Regions from separate parts of the Streptococcus pneumoniae genome, predicted to be linked through region 2. Evidence: riboswitches for the same ligand, from Rfam matches in the RefSeq annotation. Region 2 holds a riboswitch; the other holds the start of a gene.
What was found. Region 2 has a riboswitch for FMN ahead of AT689_RS00125 (ECF transporter S component). Riboswitches for the same ligand answer to the same signal wherever they lie in the genome.
Positions count from the first base shown of each region.

Region 1: another riboswitch for FMN. It lies ahead of ribD (bifunctional diaminohydroxyphosphoribosylaminopyrimidine deaminase/5-amino-6-(5-phosphoribosylamino)uracil reductase RibD); the one in region 2 lies ahead of AT689_RS00125 (ECF transporter S component).

Region 1 is NZ_LN831051.1:292,222-300,439, forward strand. Features, by position in the region: partial or broken gene AT689_RS01490 (magnesium transporter CorA family protein) at 1-211, shown strand, start outside; gene AT689_RS01495 (DUF1129 domain-containing protein) at 223-906, shown strand; gene AT689_RS01500 (S66 family peptidase) at 1,161-2,192, shown strand; gene AT689_RS01505 (CPBP family intramembrane glutamic endopeptidase) at 2,329-3,006, opposite strand; gene AT689_RS01510 (DNA-3-methyladenine glycosylase I) at 3,003-3,566, opposite strand; gene ruvA (Holliday junction branch migration protein RuvA) at 3,576-4,169, opposite strand; FMN riboswitch at 4,326-4,440, shown strand; gene ribD (bifunctional diaminohydroxyphosphoribosylaminopyrimidine deaminase/5-amino-6-(5-phosphoribosylamino)uracil reductase RibD) at 4,574-5,674, shown strand; gene ribE (riboflavin synthase) at 5,659-6,294, shown strand; gene AT689_RS01530 (bifunctional 3,4-dihydroxy-2-butanone-4-phosphate synthase/GTP cyclohydrolase II) at 6,314-7,519, shown strand; gene ribH (6,7-dimethyl-8-ribityllumazine synthase) at 7,520-7,987, shown strand.
Region 2 is NZ_LN831051.1:24,950-33,167, forward strand. Features, by position in the region: gene AT689_RS00095 (CTP synthase) at 306-1,913, opposite strand; gene AT689_RS13155 (hypothetical protein) at 2,042-2,167, opposite strand; gene rpoE (DNA-directed RNA polymerase subunit delta) at 2,303-2,890, opposite strand; gene AT689_RS00110 (GNAT family N-acetyltransferase) at 3,018-3,467, opposite strand; gene AT689_RS00115 (chromosome partitioning protein ParB) at 3,472-3,861, opposite strand; gene AT689_RS00120 (phosphatase PAP2 family protein) at 3,889-4,539, opposite strand; gene AT689_RS00125 (ECF transporter S component) at 4,529-5,092, opposite strand; FMN riboswitch at 5,257-5,491, opposite strand; gene AT689_RS00130 (tRNA (cytidine(34)-2'-O)-methyltransferase) at 5,545-6,048, opposite strand; gene AT689_RS00135 (energy-coupling factor transporter transmembrane component T family protein) at 6,241-7,071, opposite strand; gene AT689_RS00140 (ABC transporter ATP-binding protein) at 7,056-8,218, opposite strand, start outside.

The DNA of each region.
Region 1 (8,218 bases), 270 kb from region 2:
TAACAACCAGAACAACATCATGAAAACCTTGGCCCTTGTGACCATCGTCATGTCCATCCCAACCATGGTCTTTTCTGCCTACGGGATGAACTTTAAGGATAATGAAATCCCCCTAAACGGAGAGCCAAATGCCTTCTGGTTAATCGTCTTTATCGCCTTTGCTATGAGTGTCTCGCTCACTCTCTATCTCATCCATAAAAAATGGTTCTAAGAGGAGTTCCTATGTCTCAAATTGATCTACAAAAATTAACTAAGAAAAACCAAGAGTTTGTCCACATTGCTACCCAACAATTCATCAAAGATGGGAAAACAGACGCTGAAATCCAGACTATTTTTGAGGAAGTCATTCCCCAAATCCTTGAGGAGCAATCTAAAGGTACAACTGCCCGTTCCCTATACGGCGCACCAACTCATTGGGCTCATAGCTTCACTGTCAAAGAGCAGTACGAAAAAGAGCATCCAAAAGAAAATGATGACCCAAAACTGATGATTATGGACTCAGCTCTTTTCATCACTAGCCTCTTTGCCCTTGTCAGCGCCCTCACAACCTTCTTTGCGGCAGACCAAGCTTTCGGCTATGGATTGATTACTCTTCTATTAGTTGGACTGGTTGGTGGATTTGCCTTCTACTTGATGTACTACTTTGTTTACCAATACTATGGACCAGATATGGATCGCAGTCAACGTCCACCTTTCTGGAAATCTGTACTAGTTATCCTAGCTTCTATGTTCCTTTGGTTGCTTGTCTTCTTTGCAACAAGCTTCCTACCAGCTAGCCTTAACCCAGTACTGGATCCATTGCCACTAGCTATTATTGGAGCAGCCCTCCTAGCCCTTCGCTTCTATCTCAAGAAACGCTTGAATATCCGTAGTGCAAGTGCAGGACCAACACGCTATCAAGAATAAGAAAACGATAAAAGCAACTGCAGGTGCGGTTGCTTTTTCACTTACTTTTTTGAGTTATATTCAATGAAAATCAAAGAGCAAACTAGGAAGCTAGCTGCAGGTTGCTCAAAGCACAGCTTTGAGGTTGCAAATAAAACTGACGTGGTTTGAAGAGATTTTCGAAGAGTATTAAAAGTATTCTTCTGAAATCCCACATAGCTTTCTCTTATATTTTGTGATAAAATAGGCTCAATCTATTTCTAGGAGGATGAGATATGGTTTCTACTATTGGTATTGTTAGTTTATCTAGTGGCATTATCGGAGAGGATTTTGTCAAACACGAAGTGGACTTGGGTATCCAACGTCTCAAGGATCTGAGACTCAATCCCATCTTTTTGCCCCATTCGTTAAAAGGATTAGACTTTATCAAGGACCATCCTGAAGCTCGTGCAGAGGATTTGATTCATGCCTTTTCTGATGATAGCATCGACATGATCCTATGTGCCATCGGTGGAGACGATACCTATCGCTTGCTACCTTATCTTTTTGAAAATGACCAACTCCAAAAGGTTATCAAACAAAAAATTTTTCTTGGCTTCTCGGATACAACCATGAACCACCTCATGTTGCATAAATTAGGAATCAAGACTTTTTATGGTCAATCCTTTTTAGCAGACATTTGTGAATTAGACAAAGAAATGCTAGCCTATAGCCTTCACTACTTTAAAGAATTGATTGAGACGGGAAGAATTTCAGAAATCCGCCCTAGTGACATTTGGTATGAGGAACGAACTGATTTTAGTCCCACGGCCCTGGGAACACCTCGTGTCAGTCATACAAATACAGGTTTTGACTTGTTGCAAGGAAGTGCCCAGTTCGAGGGGAAAATCCTCGGTGGTTGCCTCGAATCCCTCTACGATATCTTTGACAACTCTCGATACGCAGATAGCACGGAGCTCTGCCAAAAATACAAACTTTTCCCTGACTTGTCAGACTGGGAAGGGAAAATCCTCTTGCTCGAAACAAGCGAAGAAAAGCCTAAGCCAGAAGACTTCAAAAAGATGTTGCTAACTTTAAAGGACACTGGCATATTCGCGGTCATCAATGGACTCTTGGTCGGAAAACCTATGGATGAAACTTTCCATGACGACTATAAAGAGGCACTATTGGATATCATTGACAGCAATATCCCGATTGTCTATAATCTGAATGTCGGCCACGCAACTCCAAGAGCAATTGTACCCTTTGGGGTCCATGCTCATGTAGATGCACAGGAACAAGTCATTCTCTTTGACTATAACAAATAAAGCTGGGAAAAGTTTCTCAGCTTTTTTCTCGGTATCATTACTGGCATTTTCATCACATATTACAGTATATTGAAACTAGAATAGTACACCTCTACTTCTAAAACATTGTTAGAAATCGATTTGTCCTGTTCTCATTTCATTTTACTATACTGATAGCTAAAATGATTAAGGAGAGGCTGTTGCTTAACATGTGAACAAGTAGGGGATAGTAGATATTCTCTTTTTCTTTCACATAAATAATAGAAAAGGCAAGGCCTCCACCTAAGTAACCAACTGCACCAATCCACTCTGATAGAGCCAAACTGTGCATATGAGTCAGAGCAAAAACAAGTCCTACCAGAATAATGCTTAGTAAACCTGGCAACCGTTCCTGCAAGTAATGCAATAAGACCTGACGGAAAAATAATTCTTCTACCAGAGGTCCAATGACACAAGCAAAAACAGCTATCAGTAGTGGTTGTTCTTGAAAGGTACTTTGAATATTAGACTGATTTAGACCTTGTCCATCTAATCCCACAAACTGCTTCAACATCTCTGATACAAATTCAAAGACAACAGTCATCAGAATGAGAAAGAGCCATCCTGTTAAGACGCCAAAGAAGAATTTTCTTTTAGTCTTTCTAATCTCCTTCCATTGTTGGATCAATCTATCCTTGAACAAGAAGGAGCCATATAAAGCTAAAACTACATAAACAAGATAATTTGCAATGACAGATGGCATTAAAGAAGCCAGCAATTTAACGCCATCAAACACAAAGAGGATTGTATAGAGAATCGCAAAAATCAGAATTCCCTTATTTTTGTTAGACATCATTTAAGACCTTTCCACTCACAATCATTCTCGTGGTCATCAACTAGCCCTGCAGCCTGTAGAAAAGACAATACGGCGACTGGGCCTGTGAACTTGAAGCCTCGTTTTTTGAGATCTTTGGCTAATTTCTCAGATAAGGGTGTTTTAGCTGGGGCTTGGCGATAATCAGGAACATCGTTAACGACAGTTTTCCCCTCAACAAAAGACCAAAGATAGGCATCAAAAGAGCCGTACTCTGCCTGTAACTGTAGAAAGGCTTGGGCGTTAGCGCGTGTAGCAAAAATCTTGGCTCTATTTCGAATGATAGCTGGATTCTCCAGCATGGCTTCCAATTCAGTGTCAGTCATCTCTGCGACTGAGTGAATTTGATAGCTATGAAAGGCTTCTCGGAAAGCTTGGCGTTTGTTGAGTACCGTTTCCCAAGACAGGCCTGCCTGATAGGTTTCCATACACAACAACTCAAACAATGCTTGGTCATCATGGAGGGGCTGACCCCACTCCTCATCATGATAGGCGATGTAGAGCGGGTTGGTCATCTTGACCCACGAACAACGTTTTGTCATTCTCTGCTCCTATTTGACCAACATTTTAAGGGCCGACTTGATATAGTTCTCAGCTGTATCTGTCGTTCCTTCAAAGAATTTCTTGATTTTCTTGAGCTCTGTTGCCTTGTAGCCCAGAGCCAACATGGCTTCCATAGCTTCTTCCAATTCTTGGTTTTCAGCACTTGCTTGTACTGCGACCTTGGCAGGAAGGTCATCTCCTGCAACTACTACCTTGCCTTCCAAGTCCAGCACCATCTGCTGGGCTGTTTTCTTGCCAATTTTAGGGAACTTGGTCAAGTAGGTGATGTTCTTGGTTTCAATGGCTTGAACCAAGCCAGCATTGTCATCAGCAGCGATAATAGCAAGAGCTGATACAGGACCAATCCCAGAGACCGAAATCAGACTAAGAAAGAGCTTTTTCTCATCCTCTGAGCGAAATCCATAAAGCAAATGGGCGTCCTCACGCACAACCTGATGCACATAAATCTGATCCTCCTGATTAACCTGACCTGAATAGGCATAAGGATTGGCCACATGCAGGATATAACCAATACCATTGGTTTCAAGAACAATGTATTTGGCAGTAATTTTGGTAATGATTCCTTTTAAATATGCGTACATAGTGTTCCTTCTCTCTTATTTCGTTTATCTAGTATATCATATTTTCTTTATCCGAGGAGCGAGAATCGATTATCACAAATACAGTATATCAAAAACAATCTGTATTTATCTGTTGACATATTCAAAATTAAGTACTATAATCATCTGTAATTGAATAACTATCTTCAGGGCAGGGTGCAATTCCCTACCGGTGGTATAGCCCACGAGCCGAAAGGCATGATTTGGTGAAATTCCAAAGCCGACAGTATAGTCTGGATGAAAGAAGATAAAAGTATATTTGTGCTTTTTGCGTGCTCTGAAATGATTACTTGTCATTTCAGAGCATTTTTGTTAATCGCATAAGTTTTCTTTTGTATGCCTTGAGTAGTCCCCTATTCAAGGTATATTTTTTTGGAGGTAGTGAGATGAGCGATTCAAAATATATGAAATTAGCAATAAAACTGGCACAAAAAGGGGCTGGTTACGTCAATCCCAATCCTATGGTTGGCGCAATTATTGTAAAAGATAATCACATTATCGGACAAGGTTATCATGAGTTTTTTGGTGGCCCACATGCTGAGAGAAATGCTCTTAAAAACTGTAGAAAATCCCCTGTCGGAGCGACGCTTTATGTAACACTTGAACCCTGTTGTCACTTCGGGAAAACACCTCCCTGTATAGATGCTATAATCGATAGTGGTATTACAAGAGTAGTCATTGGAAGCCTAGACTGTAATCCTATTGTATCTGGAAAAGGAGTAAAGATACTTGAGGAAAATAATCTTCAAGTTACTGTTGGAATTTTAGAAAATGAGTGTCTTAACTTAATAAAAAGTTTTAGAAAGTATATTACCCAGCATGTACCCTATGTTTTTATGAAATATGCAATGTCAATGGATGGAAAAATAGCCACTAAAACAAATCAATCCAAATGGATTACTGAAGAAGAAGCAAGAAAGCATGTGCATCAGTTACGACACCATGTTAGTGCAATTATGGTGGGAGTCAATACTGTTATTCAAGACGATCCTTTGCTGACATGTAGATTGGAGGAAGGGAAAAATCCTATCCGTATCATATGCGATACACATTTACGAACTCCTCTTACCTCTAAAATCGTAAAAACAGCAAATGATATTAAAACTTACATTGCCACTTCCTCTGAAGACAAAAATAAAATGAAGCTATATCAAAATCATGGCTGTGAAATACTTTCCATAAAGAAAAAAGGCAATCATATAGACTTATCGAGTTTAATGCAACATCTAGGAAACATGCAGATTGATAGCCTAGTTCTAGAAGGGGGCAGTCTAATGAATTGGAGTGCTTTGGAACAACAAATTGTTGATGAGCTGAAAATATATATTGCACCAAAAATTTTTGGAGGCAGTGCCAAGTTTCCTGTCGGAGGTGAAGGCATTTCTTTGCCAAATGACGCTATTAGATTGAAACCTTATGCATTTTCTCAAATAGGAAATGACTATCTCATAGAAAGTGAAGTGATTTATCCATGTTCACAGGAATAATTGAAGAAATCGGAAAAGTTGAAAGAATACAGAAAGACTCTCGTAATTGTAAACTATCAATTAAAGCCTCAAAAATATTAACGGATATCCATTTAGGCGATAGTATAGCAGTAAATGGTATCTGTCTTACAGTTACTCATTTCAATCATCAATCCTTTACAGTTGATGTAATGAATGAAACATGGAGTCGAACAGCTCTTACTCTATTAAAACATGGAAGTGAGGTGAATCTAGAAAGAGCCTTATCTGTCAACGGTCGACTTGGGGGTCACGTCGTTACAGGACACATTGATGGTACAGGAAAAATCTCGTCAATAAAAAAAGATGATAATGCTGTATGGTATCAAATCAACACACAAAAAGAAATTTTAGATTTAATAGTTGAAAAAGGATCTATTACAATTGACGGCATTAGTCTGACTGTCGCTAAAGTCTCCAAAGTAAACTTTTCAGTATCTGTTATCCCTCATACCTTGGAACAAACCATTCTTAAGAGTAAACAAGTCGGGAGTACAGTAAATCTTGAAAATGATATCTTAGGTAAATATGTGCAAAAACTGATGGATAACTCTCCAAAATCAGAAATATCTAAGGAACTATTATATCAAAATGGATTTTAGCAGAAAGGATAATCAGTCAATGGAATATCGAAAAATACAAGAAGCATTAGAAGCATTGCAGAAGGGACGACTTGTTCTTGTTATAGACGACAAGGATAGAGAAAATGAAGGAGACTTAATTTGTTCTGCACAAGCAGCTACAACAGAAAATGTTAATTTTATGGCTACTTATGCCAAAGGATTAATTTGTATGCCTATGAGCGAAAGTTTAGCTAATCAATTAATGCTTTCACCTATGGTTGAAAACAATACAGATAATCATAAGACTGCTTTTACAGTTTCAATTGATTATAAAGAAACGACCACAGGTATTTCTGCCGAGGAAAGAGGACTGACCGCACGTATGTGTGTAGCTGAAGATATAACACCCTCTGATTTTCGCAGGCCAGGACACATGTTTCCTTTAATTGCAAAAAAAGGTGGTGTTCTAGAAAGAAATGGACACACAGAAGCAACTGTTGATTTATTAAAATTAGCTGGACTAAAAGAGTGTGGCCTATGTTGTGAAATAATGAATCATGATGGCAAAATGATGAGAACAGATGATTTAATTCAGTTCTCGAAGAAACACAACATTCCACTAATTACCATCAAAGAATTACAAGAATATAGAAAAGTATATGATCAGCTGGTAGAACGAGTTTCAACTGTCAATATGCCTACTAGATACGGTAATTTCAAAGCAATTAGCTATATAGATAAACTAAATGGGGAACATCATCTTGCTCTTATTATGGGAAACATAGAGGATGAAGCCAATGTATTATGTCGGGTCCACTCCGAATGTTTAACAGGAGATGTTTTAGGCTCTTTACGTTGCGATTGTGGACAGCAATTCGATAAAGCTATGAAAATGATTGTTGAGAATGGTTCGGGTGTCTTACTTTACTTGCGACAGGAGGGACGAGGAATTGGACTTATCAATAAATTAAAAGCCTATCATTTACAAGATCAAGGCATGGATACGCTTGATGCCAATCTTGCATTAGGCTTTGAAGGTGATTTAAGAGAATATCATATTGGAGCACAAATGCTTAAAGATCTGGGACTTCAGTCACTTCATTTACTGACAAATAATCCTGACAAGGTTGAACAGTTAGAAAAATATGGAATTACCATTTCCAGTAGAATATCAATCGAAATAGAAGCCAATCCTTACGATAGTTTTTATTTAGAAACAAAGAAAAATCGAATGGGTCACATTTTAAATATGGAGGAAAAATAAATGAACACTTATGAAGGTAATTTAGTAGCAAACAATATTAAAATAGGTATTGTTGTAGCGAGATTTAATGAATTTATAACTTCAAAATTATTATCTGGAGCACTAGATAATCTCAAAAGAGAGAATGTAAACGAGAAAGATATAGAGGTAGCCTGGGTTCCAGGAGCTTTTGAAATACCACTGATTGCATCAAAAATGGCAAAAAGTAAAAAATATGATGCAATTATCTGCTTGGGAGCTGTCATTAGAGGGAATACAAGTCATTATGATTATGTATGTAGCGAGGTATCTAAGGGAATCGCCCAAATCAGTTTAAATAGCGAAATTCCTGTTATGTTTGGTGTGCTAACGACAGATACAATTGAACAAGCCATAGAACGAGCTGGCACTAAAGCAGGAAATAAGGGTTCTGAGTGTGCACAAGGAGCTATTGAAATGGTCAACCTAATTCGTACATTAGACGCATAGAACAGACTCTACTTTTAGACGAATAAAGAAACTTGGCAAAATCGCAATTTAATACTCTGTGAAAATCATAGAGCAAACTAGGAAACCAGTCGCAGAGTGGTCAAACACAACTTCGATGTTACAGACAAAACTGGCAAAATTAGCTCAAAACACTGTTTTGAGATTACTGATAAAACTGACGTGGTTTAAAAAGAGTTTCGAAAAGAATTAGGAAAACATGAAGTAACTATT
Region 2 (8,218 bases):
CTGCTAAAATATTTCTATAAATTAATTTGACTTTTCTGATAGAGATGTTCACATCTTATTTCAATTCACTATACAATCCAGTTCCTAAAACTTTGCTAGAAATTGATTTGGCTTTCCGAATTAATTTGTTCAAATTTTATTTCATTTCAATATACTGATAAATCCATTCACTAGCACAGGGCAAGAGGGAGTCGCTATTGATTTCAACGGTAGCAGGTACATACAGAGGACTCCTACCTCAGATATACTGCAATATCATCGTATGCAAAAAACCTCTGAGATTTTTCTCAAAGGTTCTGATTTTGCTAATTGCTGTTCTCAACCGCTGCAGTAACAAAGGCAGTGTAGAGTTCTTCTGGTCGGTTTGGACGGCTTGACAGTTCAGGGTGATACTGACAAGCTACAAAGAATTTATTTTCAGGAATTTCCACGATTTCTACCAAACGATTGTCTGGAGAAACTCCTGAAAAGACAAAACCTGCTGCCTCAAACTGCTCACGGAAGGCATTATTAAACTCATAACGGTGACGGTGACGGCGTTGCACCACTTCTTGATTGTGATAAGCAGCAGCAGCCTTAGAGCCACGTTTCAACTTAGACGGATAAAGTCCCAAACGAAGGGTTCCACCCATATCCTCAATATCAATCTGATCACGCATGATATCAATGATAGGGTATTTTGTTTCTGGTGCAAGCTCTGCAGAATTGGCACCTTCAAGACCTAAAACGTGACGAGCAAACTCGATACATGTCAACTGCATTCCCAAGCAGACTCCCAACATTGGAACATCATTTTCACGCGCATAGCGGATGGCTTGGATTTTCCCTTCTGTACCACGTTGACCAAAACCACCTGGTACGATGATCCCGTCCGCATCAGACAAGAGTTCTGCTACATTCTCTGCTGTCACATCATTGGCATTGACCCAATTGATTTTAACTTCTACATCATTGACATAGCCAGAGTGTTTCAAGGCTTCGACCACTGAGATATAGGCATCTTGCAACTCCACATACTTACCAACAAGGGAAATCTTAACTTGTTTCTTGAGGTTCATGACCTTGTCCACCATGGCTGACCATTCTGTCATATCCGCTGCTGGTGCGTCTAATTTCAAATGATCACAAACAATTTGGTCCATCCCTTGTGCCTGCAAGTTCAGTGGAATTTGGTAAAGGTGTTCAACATCCAACGATTCGATAACGGCTTCTGGTGCCACATCACAGAACTGGGCCAGTTTATTTTTAATTCCTTGACCAGCTGGCTCTTCTGTACGAATAACCAACATATTTGGTTGGATTCCCAAGCCACGCAATTCTTTGACAGAGTGTTGGGTTGGTTTGGTTTTCATTTCACCAGCAGCCTTGAGGTAAGGAAGCAAGGTTGTATGGATATACATGACATTATCCGCACCCACATCTGCCTTCATCTGACGAAGAGCCTCTAGGAATGGCAAGGACTCGATATCTCCTACTGTTCCACCAACCTCTGTGATAATGACATCAGAGTCGGTCGTTAGAGCGGCACGCTTGATTTTTTCTTTCAAAGCATCTGTGATATGAGGAATGACTTGAACAGTTGCCCCAAGGTATTCTCCACGGCGTTCTTTACGAAGAACTTCACTGTAAATTTTCCCAGTTGTCACGTTGGAATATTTGTTGAGATTGATATCGATGAAACGTTCATAGTGACCCAAGTCCAAATCTGTCTCAGCTCCGTCATCTGTCACAAAAACTTCCCCGTGCTGGTAAGGACTCATGGTTCCCGGATCAATATTGATATAAGGGTCAAACTTTTGAATGGTTACTTTGAGACCACGATTTTTCAAGAGACGGCCTAGACTCGCTGCCACAATCCCTTTCCCAATGGACGATACCACACCACCAGTTACAAAAATATATTTCGTAGACATAGATTCCTCTTTCTAAAATGCTCAAGGTCTTGTTAACTACGAGGGGATATAGAAAACAAGACCCTACTAATAAGAATAATCTGGGACGACTGCACCAGATTCACAACTAATACTCTTCGAAAATCTCTTCAAACCGCGTCAACGTCGCCTTGCCGTAGATATGTGTTCCTGACTTTGTCAGTCTTATCTACAACCTCAAAACAGTGTTTTGAGCAGCCTACGGCTAGTTTCCTAGCTTGCTCTTTGATTTTCATTGAGTATAAAATACAAGAAGATAACTTCTTGAAAAAACAAAAATAGCTCCCTAAGAACTAGGGAGCCCCGACCTCTAAAAGAGGTGCCCAAACAATATGATACCTAAAAATAGGATAATTGTCAATAGCTAACTCTTATTCCTCGCTGGTTTCAGCGTCGTCATCTGAAAACTCGTCGTCGTCTTCGTTGAGATCCACATCTTCTCCCAAGTCATCTGGAGCGATTTCGTTGATTTCTGCATCATAAGCTTCCACTTCATTTTTTTCATCATCTGGATTTTCATCATCGTATGAAAGAGCTGGATCTGCTTCGTATGCATCTTCGTCTTCTGGATCATCTGCATTGTAGTCAATGGCATCTGAATCACCATCCATAAAGGCATTGACACGTTTTTTCTTAGCTTTTGGTGCTACTTCATCGTCGTCATTTTCTTCAAGAGCGATGATTTCTTCGTCGATTTCGTCCACACCATACCATGAACGAAGACCCCATTTGTTGTCCCCAAGTGAGATGAAGCTACCGTCAAAGTTCAACTCTGTGTAGAACAAAGGCAAAGCTTCGCGGATATCGCTGTTTGATGTTCCAAGGTAGTTTTGAATTTCGTTTACAAGATCGCTAAAATGCATCTCATGATCGCGACCACGAAGTTCCAAGATAGCACGCGCTACCTCAATCATAGATAGTTCACTTTTTTCTTGCCCAGCAAATACTTCTAATTCCAAAGCGTTTCTCCTCATTTATACTACTATCGCCAGAGCGAACAGACTCTGACCTCATTTTATCATTTACTCTTTATTTTACGATAATTTTGCGGAATAGTCAAAGGTTAAGGGGGAGAAAGTGGCAGGATTAGACTAATTCCAATATAAAACTCCTTCCTTTTTCTGTTGCTCCATTTTCCACAAATCCAAGCGACTTGAAACACCTCCTAGAAGCATGATTGTAGGTGTAGATTTCCTTGACTCTCAATTCTTTCCATCCTTTTACTCGAGCCAATTCAATCAAAGCACTTAGAATCTTTTTTCCAAGTCCTCGATGTTGGTAAGCGGAATTCCCAATCACAATGGGGAGATTATCCTGAGATAGTGTAATATCCCCAATTGGAAACCATTCTCCCTTCTCCTTGACTTCAATCCAAAAAAGCTCACCATGCCGATCCAAATAGGAATACATGGCTTCCAAGGTCGCTTGACTGTAAGGAAGCTTCACCCCATCTACGAGGTAAACCAAGTTCACATCCTGATACCAAGCAAAAGCTTCCTCACAATAATTGACCTTATAATAAGGAACAAAACACAATGCACTACCTTTTCAACAAAAGAGTTGCTGCTTGATTAAAACCATCACACCAGTTATACCATTTTGCTTCATACCCATCTTGAGCTAGGATACGATCTTCTAAATCAAAAACAGAGTAAATCTTTCTTTCCTCGCAAGCTTGCGCATAGAGATGATATAGTTCATCACCACCATCTCTATCCCACTCAGCAGAAATCGTATCCCGACCTGCCAATAAAGCCTGATAAGCCCTGTGATGCCCATCTGTAATCAGCAAACAATCTCCAAAGGCAAGAATACTGATTGGATCGACTTGGATTGTTTCTGCCGACTGGTAAAGCATCTGAATATCTTGCAACTTCTTTTCTGATAAATATAGTTGAGTCGGATGAAGATCTGCTATATTGACTTTCATTTCTTTCTCCTCAAGGGAATTCGATACTCACTTCTGTTTGCCTTTAAATCGCCATTGGAAGCGGAGCTTGTCATAGAAGGGAAACTCGATAAACAGGACTCCCAAGCCCACACAGAGACTGGCAAGGACGTCTGATGGGTAATGAACTCCCAGATAGACTCTTGATACCAGCACACTGACTAGGTAGAGGCCAAGGACGATTTGTACGATTTTTCTCCAGACTGGATCTTTAATCCGCTGACTAAGAATAACAATCAAAGTACCTACCATCAAGGTTACAGCCAGAGAATGCCCACTTGGGAAGGAAAATCCCTTCTCCTCCACCAGATGTAAGATAGCTGGTCGTGGGCGCTGGTAGATATTTTTAAAGGTCACGATTAAAAGACCTGCCAAAGCCAGATTTCCCAGCATGAAGAAACTTTCTATCTTCCATCGCTTACGATAAAAGACAAAAGCTGTAATGACAACCCAAGTGATAATCACTGGGATATCAATCAGACGTGTGAGGGATCGAAAAAGAATAGTCAAATAATCTGGTAAGTCTCCTCGAATGGCAGTCTGAATCGATTGGTCAAAATTGACCAACATTTCAGGGTAAAATTTGACCATATAGCCAAGAATAACGAAAAGTAAAAGGGCAAAACTGCCCTTCATTAAAAATGTTTGTTTATCTTTCATAGTGTTTTAAGGTTGGTTTCAAAAGGACGTACAACAACCAGAATGAAACGGAAAAGATTACACCCTCAATCAAGTTAAAAGGTAATACCATGGTCATTAGGTAGTTGGAAAGTCCCAAAATTTTTCCAATATCAAAGTTAGCAAACTTAGCGTACAAAGGAACAGCATAAACATAGTTGAGAACCAACATGGCCAAGGTTAAACCAACAGTTCCAGCTAGAGAGCCTAGTAGGAAACGAAGGGTTGTCCGTTCCTTTTTCCAAATCAAAGCAAATACGATGACAAAAACTCCCAAAGCTACGATATTCATCGGCAAACCAATGTAAGTATTCACTCCTTGGCTGTTAAGAAGCAATTTCAATAGTGAGCGAAGCAAGAGCACTCCTAGAGCAGCAGGCAAATCCATGACCACCAGACCCACAAGGACTGGCAAGATACTAAATTCGATCTTGAGGAAAGATGCCGCTGGTAAAAGCGGAAAGTCAAAGTACATCAGCACAAATGAGATGGCTGATAAAATTGCAATGGTCGAAAGTCGACGTGTGTTTGTCATAACAGGTTCCTCCAATTTTCTATAAAATCAGAAGAAGTTGGAAAGGATTCCTCTATCTATTCTCACTTTTTATATCCCAAAAGTTCCCTCTTACTCTATTAAAGAAAAACAAAGCAAGTGGTTACAATCCGGCTATAAATCTATCAAAACAGACAAAGCTATTCTTTCGTCTTCTCCCATCCAGACTATACTGTCGGTTGTGGAATCTCACCACATCAGCTTGCGCTCGCGGACTTCTTTAAAGAGAAGGAAATAGAGATTTTTCTTTTAGACTAGGCGACAAGCTGTAGGCATAACTTCTGGTTAGGCAAAGCTTGTCAACAAAGTATAAAAGGAAAAGATCATTTCCTAGTTAAAGTCACCGCCGGTCGGGAATCACACCCTGCCCTGAAGACTCTTTTATCATAACAAAAAACGCTTGCAAGCGCAAGCATTTTGTTCATTTTCATTTTTTATTTCAATTTATCCACTTCATAGGTATGGACGAGCTCAAGACCTGCAAAGTTCTGCTGGCGAAGAGCCTCATAGACAATCATGCAGACGGTATTAGACACATTGAGACTGCGGACATGTTCATCATTCATGGGAATACGGAGAGCCTTCTCAGGATGTTCTCGCATAAAATCTTCAGGTAAGCCCTTGTCTTCACGTCCAAAGAGAAAATAATGGTCCTCGTCAGTCGATAAATCCACCTCAGAATAGACTTTTTCCGCGAATTTCGAAATCAGATAGAGTTTTCCCTTCATCTGAGATATGAAATCTTCCAAACTCTCGTAAAAATAAATCTCTAGCTTATCCCAGTAATCCAATCCAGCCCGCTTCATCTTGCGGTCATCAATAGGAAAGCCCATAGGCTTGATGATGTGGAGGGGAGAATTGGTCGCAGCGCAAGTACGCGCGATATTGCCCGTATTTTGTGGAATTTGAGGTTCAAATAATACAATGTGATTTGTCATGACTTGCTTCCTTTCACCATTGCAAAAAAATAGCCACACTGCCCGGAGTCAAGCTCAGCAAACAGCGTGGTTAAGGCATCGTTAACTTACCTCACAACAGGTTTGAAGTAAATCAGCGAAACTACTTTCTTAGTATAACACTTTCAGAATCATTGTCAATAGAAATGACTTGATTTTTTCAATTTTTTCAAGCTATTTCCAAGGGTTGTAAAATCGTCCCTGATTCTGCAAGATAAGTAGTAAACTAACTACTAAAAACAAGGTTGCCAAGAGCAAGGTAATATAGTCTCCTTTTTTCAAGGCCTGATAACTATACCATGTGCGTTTTTTCTCTTTCCCAAAGCGGCGAAGCTCCATGGCAGTCGCAATGGTATCAATGCGTTCTAGCGAGCTAAAAATCAAGGGCGTAATAATGAGCAGATTGCCTTTGATTCGTTGCATAAGAGAAGCTTTCTTGGATAATTCCATCCCACGCGCCTCCTGAGACATCTTGATAGTAAAGAATTCTTCCTGCAAATCTGGAATATAGCGCAAGGTCAGGCTGACAGAATAAGCAATCTTATAGGGCACACCAATTTGATTTAAACTGGAAGCAAACTGACTAGGATGGGTTGTCATCAAAAAGATAATAGCCAGAGGAATGGTGCAAAGATACTTAATGGCCAAATTTAGCAGATAAAAGAGCTCCTGGCTGGTTAGAGTGTAGACACCGATTCCCTGCCAAATCACACTTCTCTCTCCATAAAGTCCAACCCCATACTCGGGAGAAAAGAGATAGACCATCAAAACGTTTAAAACGGCAAATACCGTCGCAAAAACGGCTACAAAGGAAACATCTTTAAAGCGAATTTCTGATAAATAGAGGAGAAAGACTGAAAAGATGGCAATCAGCAAGAGCATTCTGGTATCATAGCTAATCATGGCCGCCAATGATACCAGAATGAAAAAGAGAAGTTTCCCAGCTCCTGACAAGCGATGAATCACAGTATCTCTATGCTGGTAACCGATTAATTTAGCTTGCATCCCTCTCTCCTTTCTTTGTAAAATGCCGTTAAATCCAGTGGATCCACATCTAGTTTCTTAGCCAAGTTAAAGATGGAGGTTTCTTTTAGATTGGCTTTTACTAACAGCTCAGGATCGCTCAACAGACTGGCTGGAACAGTATCGGCAATCAATTCTCCATCCACCATGACAAGGACCCGGTCTGAATAATCCAGCATCAATTGCATATCATGGGTAATCATGACAATGGTATGCCCTTTTTGATGTAACTCTTCGAGAAATTCCATAATCTCAGTATAGTTCTTCTGATCTTGACCTGCAGTCGGTTCATCTAGGAGAATAATTTCAGCTCCTAAGACCAAAATTGAAGCAATGGTGACACGTTTTTTCTGACCAAATGACAGGGCAGAAATAGGCCAATTACGGAATTCATAAAGTCCACAGATTTTCAAGGTTTCATAGACTCTCGTTTCAATTTCCTTCTCATCCACACCTCGCAAACGGAGCCCTAGAGCCACCTCATCAAAAATCATATTGGTTGAAATCATTTGATTAGGATTTTGTAGCACATATCCTACTCGTTCCGCCCGCTCTGCAACAGAATCGCCTTTTATATCCTGTTTTTCCCAAAGATAGCGTCCTTCCGTCTGAATAAAGCTACTTATAGCCTTGGCTAGAGTTGATTTCCCTGCTCCATTTTTTCCGACAATAGCAATCTTTTCACCCTTTTTAATATCTAAATGTAGGGATTTTAAAATCGGTCTATCATCATAAGAAAAAGATACTTCCTCTAGTCTAAAGAGTGACTGCAATTCTGAGGTTTCTTTTACCAGTTCCGTCTGTAACTGGACTTGCCCTTTTGAGATAGACAAGTTATCCAGATCTGCTAATTGTTCTTCCTTGACTAAGTCCACACCTAATTGACGGAGAGTGGTTAGATAAAGGGGTTCTCGAATTCCATTTTGAGTCAATAAATCAGTCGCAAGCAACTGGTCAGGGCTCCCATTAAAAAGGATACGACCATCGTTTATCAAGACAATCCGATCCACAGGGCGATGCAGAACGTCCTCCAAACGGTGCTCGATAATCAGAGTCGTCGTCCCCTCTTCCTTATGAATCTGGTCAATCAATTCGATAATATCCTGACCTGACTTGGGATCTAGATTGG